Linked DNA regions of Thermus aquaticus. The protein of the gene in region 1 interacts with the protein of each later gene in a pairwise test. Links are inferred from orthologs where the notes say so. Each region holds a gene or a part of one and is shown on either strand. Other genes may lie near its edges.

The links.
Region 2: the proteins of BVI061214_RS08635 (region 1) and dnaE interact in binary tests that used the Escherichia coli proteins (3 or more experiments, as listed by UniProt). The link is inferred for Thermus aquaticus from one-to-one orthologs.

Annotation. Positions count from the first base shown.
Region 1 is NZ_LHCI01000106.1:1,406,211-1,409,707, reverse strand. The notes cover bases 236-3,235. They hold BVI061214_RS08635 (3'-5' exonuclease), read right to left. Parts: upstream 2,108-3,235; coding sequence 1,364-2,107; downstream 236-1,363. Other genes in these bases: gatA (Asp-tRNA(Asn)/Glu-tRNA(Gln) amidotransferase subunit GatA), read right to left, coding at 2,107-3,235; BVI061214_RS08640 (hypothetical protein), read right to left, coding at 304-1,362; csaB (polysaccharide pyruvyl transferase CsaB), read left to right, coding at 236-329. Outside these bases: more of csaB, read left to right, coding at 1-235; more of gatA, read right to left, coding at 3,236-3,497. UniProt on the Escherichia coli protein: DNA polymerase III is a complex, multichain enzyme responsible for most of the replicative synthesis in bacteria. The epsilon subunit contain the editing function and is a proofreading 3'-5' exonuclease.
Region 2 is NZ_LHCI01000106.1:539,279-543,490, forward strand. It holds dnaE (DNA polymerase III subunit alpha), read left to right. Parts: upstream 1-349; coding sequence 350-4,012; downstream 4,013-4,212. Other genes in the region: BVI061214_RS03880 (5-formyltetrahydrofolate cyclo-ligase), read right to left, coding at 1-87. UniProt on the Escherichia coli protein: DNA polymerase III is a complex, multichain enzyme responsible for most of the replicative synthesis in bacteria. This DNA polymerase also exhibits 3' to 5' exonuclease activity. The alpha chain is the DNA polymerase catalytic subunit.

The DNA.
Region 1 (3,497 bases):
AGACCGCCGACCCCAGGCGGGTCCTCTACCTGGCGGCCCAGGCGGGGTACGTGATCTCCATGCGGCTTCACGGCCTGATCCTGGCGGCGGCCGCCGGTACCCCCTTCGCCGCCCTCTCCTACGACCCCAAGGTGGCCGCCTTCGCCAAGGAGACCGGCGCCTTCTACCAGGAGCTTCCCGGCGACCCCATCCAGCTCTCCAAGGCAGCGGTCTACGGCCGCTACCCCGACTGGGAAAAGGTGGCCGCCCTCAAGGAGCGGGCCAAGCGGAGCTTTGACCTGGCCCTGGGCGAAGCCTCCCCCGTCAAGCGCTCCCACGGACGCGGCTGAGCCTGGCCTTCAGGCCCTCGGCGAAGGCCTGGAGGTCGCTCAGGGCTTCCTCCACCTCCTGCCGGAGGAGGAACTCCCCCGGGGCCAGGCGCTTGAGGACGAGGAAGGGGGGCTTAGAGAGGAGCTCCACCCCCTGGCGCACCACCTCGGGCACCAGGCCCTCCTCGAGGGCCTCGGCCTCCAGGTCGGAAAGGAGAAGCACCTCGCCAAGCCGCCTCTTGGAAAGGAGCAATAAAAAGACGGCGAAGGCCCCCCTTTCGGAAAGCTCCGCCACCAGCCGATCCTCCAGGGCCTCCACCGCCTCCAGGTCCACCCGCCCTCCTTTAAGGAGGTCCTCGAGGTCCAGAGGGGTGATGGGGAAGCGGGCCTTGAGGCGGACCAGGCGGCTTAGGGCCTCGGGGGAAAGGTAGCCCACCCCATGGGGCACGGCCCCCTTCTCGGATTCCGGGGCCAGGAAGGCGGCGTAGGCCCCCTCTTTCTGGTAGGGCCTGAGGAGGGCGGCCTCCCCCTCCCCCAGGCGCAAAAGGGCCAGGACCACCTGCCTCCGCCCCAGCGGGGCCTTGTAAACCCAAGGGGGGCCTCCCTCCAGGAAGAAGCCCAGCCGCCCCAGGTCCTCGGTGGCCCCAGGGGGTTCCAGGGCCTTGGGCTCGTGGGGGAAGAGCACCTCCTTGGGGTACGGGGTGACCCGCACCCGCTTTTTCTCGGGCCCCCTAACCTCCTCCTTGGGCTTCTCCTGGGGCTTTTCCGGCTGGGGGGCGCGGAGGGAGGCCCTGGGCAGGGCCTTGAGCTCAATCTCCTCCCCCCGGAAGTGGAGGAGGATGGCCTCGTTGGCGGCCAGGCGCCGCTTGGCGTAGTAGGGGGCCAGGCCCCGCACCACGCCCGCCTTCCAGTCCACCTCCCCTTCGTAGACCTCCCCGTCCTCGTCCACAAAGAGGACGCGCTCCTTCCCGAGAAGGCGCTGGCGCAAGGAGGCGGTGAGGGCCATGGTGCCCGTGTGGATACAGGTGCTGGTCAGGACATAGCGCGCGGTCATATCACCTCCCCAAGTCCACCAGGGGGCGGGGGCTCCCTGAAGTGAGCATATAGTACACCTCGTAGACCACGGCCAGGGTCCTCTCCACGTCCAAAAGGGCCCGGTGCTCCGCCCTGGGCGCAAGCTCCAGGACCTCGGAAAGGGCGTCCAGGCCGTAGCGCCTGAGGCCCCGCATGGCCCTTTTGCTGAGACGGATGGAGTCCACCACGGGGTTTTCTAGCTCCAGGCCCAGCTCCCCCAGAGCGGGGCGCAGAAACCCCAGGTCAAAGGAAGCGTTCTGGATCACCAAAGTGGCCCCCTCGAGGAGAGGGTAGGCCCGGAAGAGGACCTCCTCCAGGGGTGGGGCCTTCTCCAGCTCCTCCAAGGTGATGCCGGTGAGGCGCTGGATGAAGGGGCTTGGGGGGCGGCGTGGCCGGGCCAGGCTCTGGAAGGCCACCCTTCTTGCCCCCTCCAGGCGCACCAGGGCCACCTCAATGATCTCGTTGAGGCCGGGGGCCAGGCCCGTGGTCTCCAGGTCCAGGACCACCACCGCCTCCTCGGGGTGGGGAAAGGGGTAGCGCCACTCCCAAAGCCCCACCTCCTCCTCCCTGATGAAGCGGCCGTCCAGGAGGGGGGCCACCACCGGGGCCACGGGGCCCCTCAGGCCCAGGGCCTCGCCCAGGGCGGGAAGGGGTAGAGGCCTCCCCTCGGCCCGGAGACGGCGGGCCATGCGGGTGGCCATGCGGTAGCGAAAGGCGGGGTCCATCACAGGGCTTCCCCCAAAGGCGTCTTGAGGAAGGCCCGGGCGGTGGCCTCCTCGTGGGCCAAAGCCGCCCTCAGGAGGAGCTCGTCCTTCCCCCAGGGCGCCAGGAGCTGGAGGCCCACGGGCAGGTGCCCTTCAAACCCGGCGGGGAGGGAGAGGGCGGGGAGGCCCGTCAGGTTGGCCCCCACGGTGTAAAGGTCCTCCCGGTACATGGCCAGGGGGTCCGGCCGGCCCCCCAGGGGGAAGGCGGGGTGGGGGGTGGTGGGAAGGAGCAGGAGGTCCACCTCCTGGAAGAGGGCCCTGGCCTCGGCCTTGAGGCGGGCGCGGAAGGCCTGGGCTCGGCCGTAGTAGGCCTCGTAGTAGCCGCTGGAGAGGACGAAGGTGCCCACCAGAACCCGGCGCTTGACCTCGAGGCCAAACCGGGCCCGGGTGGCCTCCACCACCTGCCACACCTCCTCCCCCTCCGCCCTAGTCCCAAAGAGGGTCCCGTCGTAGCGGGCCAAGTTGGAGCTAGCCTCCGCCGGGGCCAGGATGTAGTAGGCGGCCAGGGCCAGGGGCAAAGAGGGCCAGGACACCTCCTTCACCCTGAGGCCAAGCCCCTGGAAGACCCCAAGGGCCTCCTCCAGGGCCCGCTCCACCCCGGGGCTGTTGCCGAAAAGCCCCTCCCGCACCACGCCGAGGCGCAAGGGAGGAAGGGGCTCCTCTAAGGCCTCCTGGAACCTTGGGGAAAGGTCCAGGCTGGTGGCGTCCATGGGGTCCAGGCCCGCCATGGCGTCCATGAGGAGGGCCAGGTCCCTCACCGATCGGGCCATGGGGCCGATCCCTTCCAGGCTGGAAGCGTAGGCCACGAGGCCAAAGCGGCTCACCCGCCCGTAGGTGGGCTTGAGGCCATAGACGCCGCAAAAGCTCGCGGGCTGGCGCACGCTCCCCCCGGTGTCCGACCCCAGGGCCAGGGGGGCCAGGTCGGCGGCCACCGCCGCCGCGCTTCCCCCGCTGCTCCCCCCGGGCACCCGGGAGGGATCAAAGGGGTTTTTGCTGGGGAAGAAGGCGGAGTGCTCGGTACTGGAGCCCATGCCGAACTCGTCCAGGTTGGTCTTGCCCAGGACGAGGGCACCTTGGGCCTTGAGCCGGGCCACGGCCGTGGCGTCGTAGGGGGGAACGAAATTCTCCAGGAGGCGGCTTCCCGCCGTGGTGCGCAGGCCCTTGGTGGCGATGTTATCCTTGACCGCCACAAGTAGGCCCGCAAGGGGCAGGTCCCTTTCCACCCTCCTGGCTTCTTCCAGAAGGCGCTCGTTCAGGGTGAGGAAGGCCTTTAGCCCTGGGTCCAGCTCGCGAACCCGCCTGAGGTAGGCCTCGGCCACCTCCAGGGGACTAAGCTCCCCCCGGGCCACCT
Region 2 (4,212 bases), 870 kb from region 1 along the record:
GTGGCCGTGGGGGGGCGTGGGGTGGAGGGCCAGGTCGTGGCGGGCCAGGAAGTTCCAGACCTCTTCCCGAAGCTGGCCTAGGGTCATGGGGCCCAAAGGTCCTCCGCCCGGATCCCGCCTAGGACCCCTTGGAGAGGGGTAATCCCACCCCATGCTGGCCCAAGCCAGCATGGGGGCCCCGGCAAAAGGTTCTCGGGGAAGCTACCAGGCATGGTAGGCCGAAGGAAACAGGAAACAAGGGTATAAGGGGCCGGCTCCGCTTTGGGGTGAAGAGGGCCTCGAGGGCCTCTTCCTGGGGGAAGGGCGCGTCCATCACCTGCCCCAAGTCTAAGCCCTAAACTGGTGGGGTATGGGGTCCAAGCTCAAGTTCGCCCACCTGCACCAACACACGCAGTTCTCCCTCCTGGACGGGGCGGCCAAGCTCCAGGACCTCCTGAAGTGGGTCAAGGAGACCACGCCCGAGGACCCCGCCCTGGCCATGACCGACCACGGCAACCTCTTCGGGGCCGTGGAGTTCTACAAAAAGGCCACGGCCATGGGGGTGAAGCCCATCATCGGCTACGAGGCCTACGTGGCGGCGGAGAGCCGCTTTGACCGCAAGAGGGGGAAGGGCTTAGACGGCGGCTACTTCCACCTCACCCTTCTCGCCAAGGACTTCACCGGCTACCAGAACCTGGTACGCCTGGCCTCGAGGGCCTACCTGGAGGGTTTTTACGAAAAGCCCCGCATTGACCGGGAGATCCTGCGGGAGCACGCCCAGGGCCTCATCGCCCTCTCCGGGTGCCTGGGGGCGGAGATCCCCCAGTTTATCCTCCAGGACCGCCTAGACCTGGCCGAGGCCCGCCTCAACGAGTACCTCTCCATCTTCGGCGACCGCTTTTTCATTGAGATCCAAAACCACGGCCTCCCCGAGCAGAAAAAGGTCAACCAGGTCCTCAAGGAGTTCGCCCGCAAGTACGGCCTGGGCATGGTGGCCACCAACGACGGCCACTACGTGCGCAAGGAGGATGCCCGGGCCCACGAGGTCCTTCTCGCCATCCAGTCCAAGACCACCCTGGACGACCCCGAGCGCTGGCGCTTTCCCTGCGACGAGTTCTACGTGAAGACCCCGGAGGAGATGCGGGCCATGCTTCCCGAGGCGGAGTGGGGGGACGAGCCCTTTGACAACACCGTGGAGATCGCCCGGATGTGCGACGTGGACCTGCCCATCGGGGACAAGATGGTCTACCGCATCCCCCGCTTCCCCCTCCCCGAGGGGCGCACCGAGGCCCAGTACCTCAGGGAGCTCACCTTTTTGGGCCTCCTAAGGCGCTACCCCGACCGCATCACCGAGGCCTTCTACCGGGAGGTCCTCCGCCTTCTGGGAACGATGCCCCCCCACGGGGACGAAAGGGCCCTGGCCGAGGCCCTGGCCCGGGTGGAGGAGAAGGCCTGGGAGGAGCTAAGGAAGCGGCTTCCTCCTCTGGAGGGGGTCCGGGAGTGGACCGCCGAGGCCATCCTTCACCGCGCCCTTTACGAGCTTTCCGTCATTGAGCGCATGGGCTTCCCCGGGTACTTCCTCATCGTCCAGGACTACATCAACTGGGCCAGGGGCCACGGGGTCTCCGTGGGGCCGGGAAGGGGGAGCGCCGCCGGGAGCTTGGTGGCCTACGCCGTGGGCATCACCAACATTGACCCCCTGCGCTTCGGCCTCCTCTTTGAGCGCTTCCTGAACCCGGAGCGGGTCTCCATGCCCGACATAGATACCGACTTCTCCGACCGGGAGCGGGACCGGGTCATCCAGTACGTGCGGGAGCGGTACGGGGAAGACAAGGTGGCCCAGATCGGCACCTTCGGGAGCCTGGCCTCCAAGGCCGCCCTCAAGGACGTGGCCCGGGTCTACGGCATCCCCCACAAGAAGGCGGAGGAGCTGGCCAAGCTGATCCCCGTCCAGTTCGGCAAGCCCAAGCCCCTACAGGAGGCCATCCAGGTGGTGCCGGAGCTAAGGGCGGAGATGGAGAAGGACGAGCGGATCCGCCAGGTCATTGAGGTGGCCATGCGCCTCGAGGGCCTGAACCGCCACGCCTCCGTCCACGCCGCCGGGGTGGTCATCGCCGCCGAGCCCCTTACCGACCTGGTGCCCCTCATGCGGGACCAGGAGGGCCGCCCCGTGACCCAGTACGACATGGGGGCGGTGGAGGCCTTGGGGCTTTTAAAGATGGACTTCCTGGGCCTCCGCACCCTCACCTTCCTGGACGAGGCCAGGCGGATCGTCAAGGAGTCCAAAGGCGTGGAGCTGGACTACGACCGCCTTCCCCTGGACGACCCCAAGACCTTTGAGCTCCTCTCCCGGGGGGAGACCAAAGGGGTCTTTCAGCTGGAGTCCGGGGGGATGACAGCCACGGTGCGGGGCCTGAAGCCCAGGCGCCTGGAGGACATCATCGCCCTGGTCTCCCTCTACCGCCCCGGGCCCATGGAGCACATCCCCACCTACATCCGCCGCCACCACGGCCAGGAGCCCGTGAGCTACGCCGAGTTCCCCCACGCCGAGAAGTACCTGAGGCCCATCCTGGACGAGACCTACGGCATCCCCGTCTACCAGGAGCAGATCATGCAGATCGCCTCTCAGGTGGCGGGGTACTCCCTGGGGGAGGCGGACCTACTCCGGAGGGCCATGGGAAAGAAGCGGGTGGAGGAGATGCAAAAACACCGGGAGCGCTTCGTTCGGGGGGCCAAGGAGCGGGGCGTGCCCGAGGAGGAGGCCAACCGCCTCTTTGACATGCTGGAGGCCTTCGCCAACTACGGCTTTAACAAGAGCCATGCAGCGGCCTACAGCCTCCTCTCCTACCAGACCGCCTACGTGAAGGCCCACTACCCCGTGGAGTTCATGGCCGCCCTCCTCTCCGTGGAGCGCCACGACTCCGACAAGGTGGCCGAGTACATCCGGGACGCCCGGGCCCTGGGCATCCCCGTTCTGCCCCCGGACGTCAACCGCTCCGGCTTTGACTTCAAGGTGGTGGGGGAGGAGATCCTCTTCGGGCTTTCGGCGGTGAAGAACGTGGGGGAGATGGCCGCCCGGGCCATCCTGGAGGAGAGGGAGCGGGGAGGGCCCTTTAAGAGCCTGGGGGACTTCTTAAAGCGCCTCCCCGAGCAGGTGGTCAACAAAAGGGCCCTGGAGTCCTTGGTGAAGGCGGGGGCTCTGGACGCCTTCGGGGATCGGGCCAGGCTCCTGGCCTCCCTGGAGCCCCTCCTCCGCTGGGCGGCCGAGACCCGCGAACGGGGGCGGAGCGGCCTCGTGGGTCTCTTCGCCGAGGTGGAGGAGCCCCCTTTGGTGGAGGCTTCGCCCCTGGACGAGATCACCATGCTCCGCTACGAGAAGGAGGCCCTGGGCATCTACGTCTCCGGCCACCCCGTCCTCCGCTACCCCGGGCTCAGGGAGGTGGCGAGCTGCACCATAGAGGAGCTTTCCGAGTTCGTGCGGGAGCTTCCGGGAAAGCCCAAGGTCCTCCTTTCCGGCATGGTAGAGGAGGTGGTGCGCAAGCCCACCCGCTCGGGGGGGATGATGGCCCGCTTCACCCTCTCCGACGAGACGGGGGCCCTGGAGGTGGTGGTCTTCGGCCGGGCCTACGAGGGGGTCTCCCCCAAGCTCAAGGAGGACATCCCCCTCTTGGTCTTGGCGGAGGTGGAGAAGGGCGAGGAGCTCAGGGTCCTGGCCCAGGCGGTCTGGACCCTCGAGGAGGTCCTGGAAGCCCCCAAGGCCCTGGAGGTGGAGGTGGACCACGCCCTACTAGACGAGAAGGGGGTGGCCCGGCTCAAAAGCCTCCTAGACGAGCACCCGGGAAGCCTCCCTGTTTACCTCCGGGTGCAGGGGCCTTTTGGCGAGGCCCTCTTCGCCCTGAGGGAGGTCCGGGTGGGGGAGGAGGCTTTGGGCCTTCTGGAGGCCGAAGGGTACAGGGCCTACCTGGTGCCGGACCGGGAGGTCTTTTTGCAGGGGAATGGGGGCGGGCCTAAGGAGGAGGTGGTGCCCTTTTAAGTACCCCACCGCGGCGAGAGCCTCGGTGGGGGCCCCAGAAAAGCCCTTCCACATGCTGGCGCAAGCCAGCATGGGGGCCCCGGCAAAAGGCTCTTGGGGAGCTTACTAGGGCTGGTGGGCCGAAGGAAACAAGGGCATAAGCCCCAATGGGTGCGCCCAAAAAGAAAGGAGCCGGGCTTGGGGCCCGGCCCCCAGTCCCT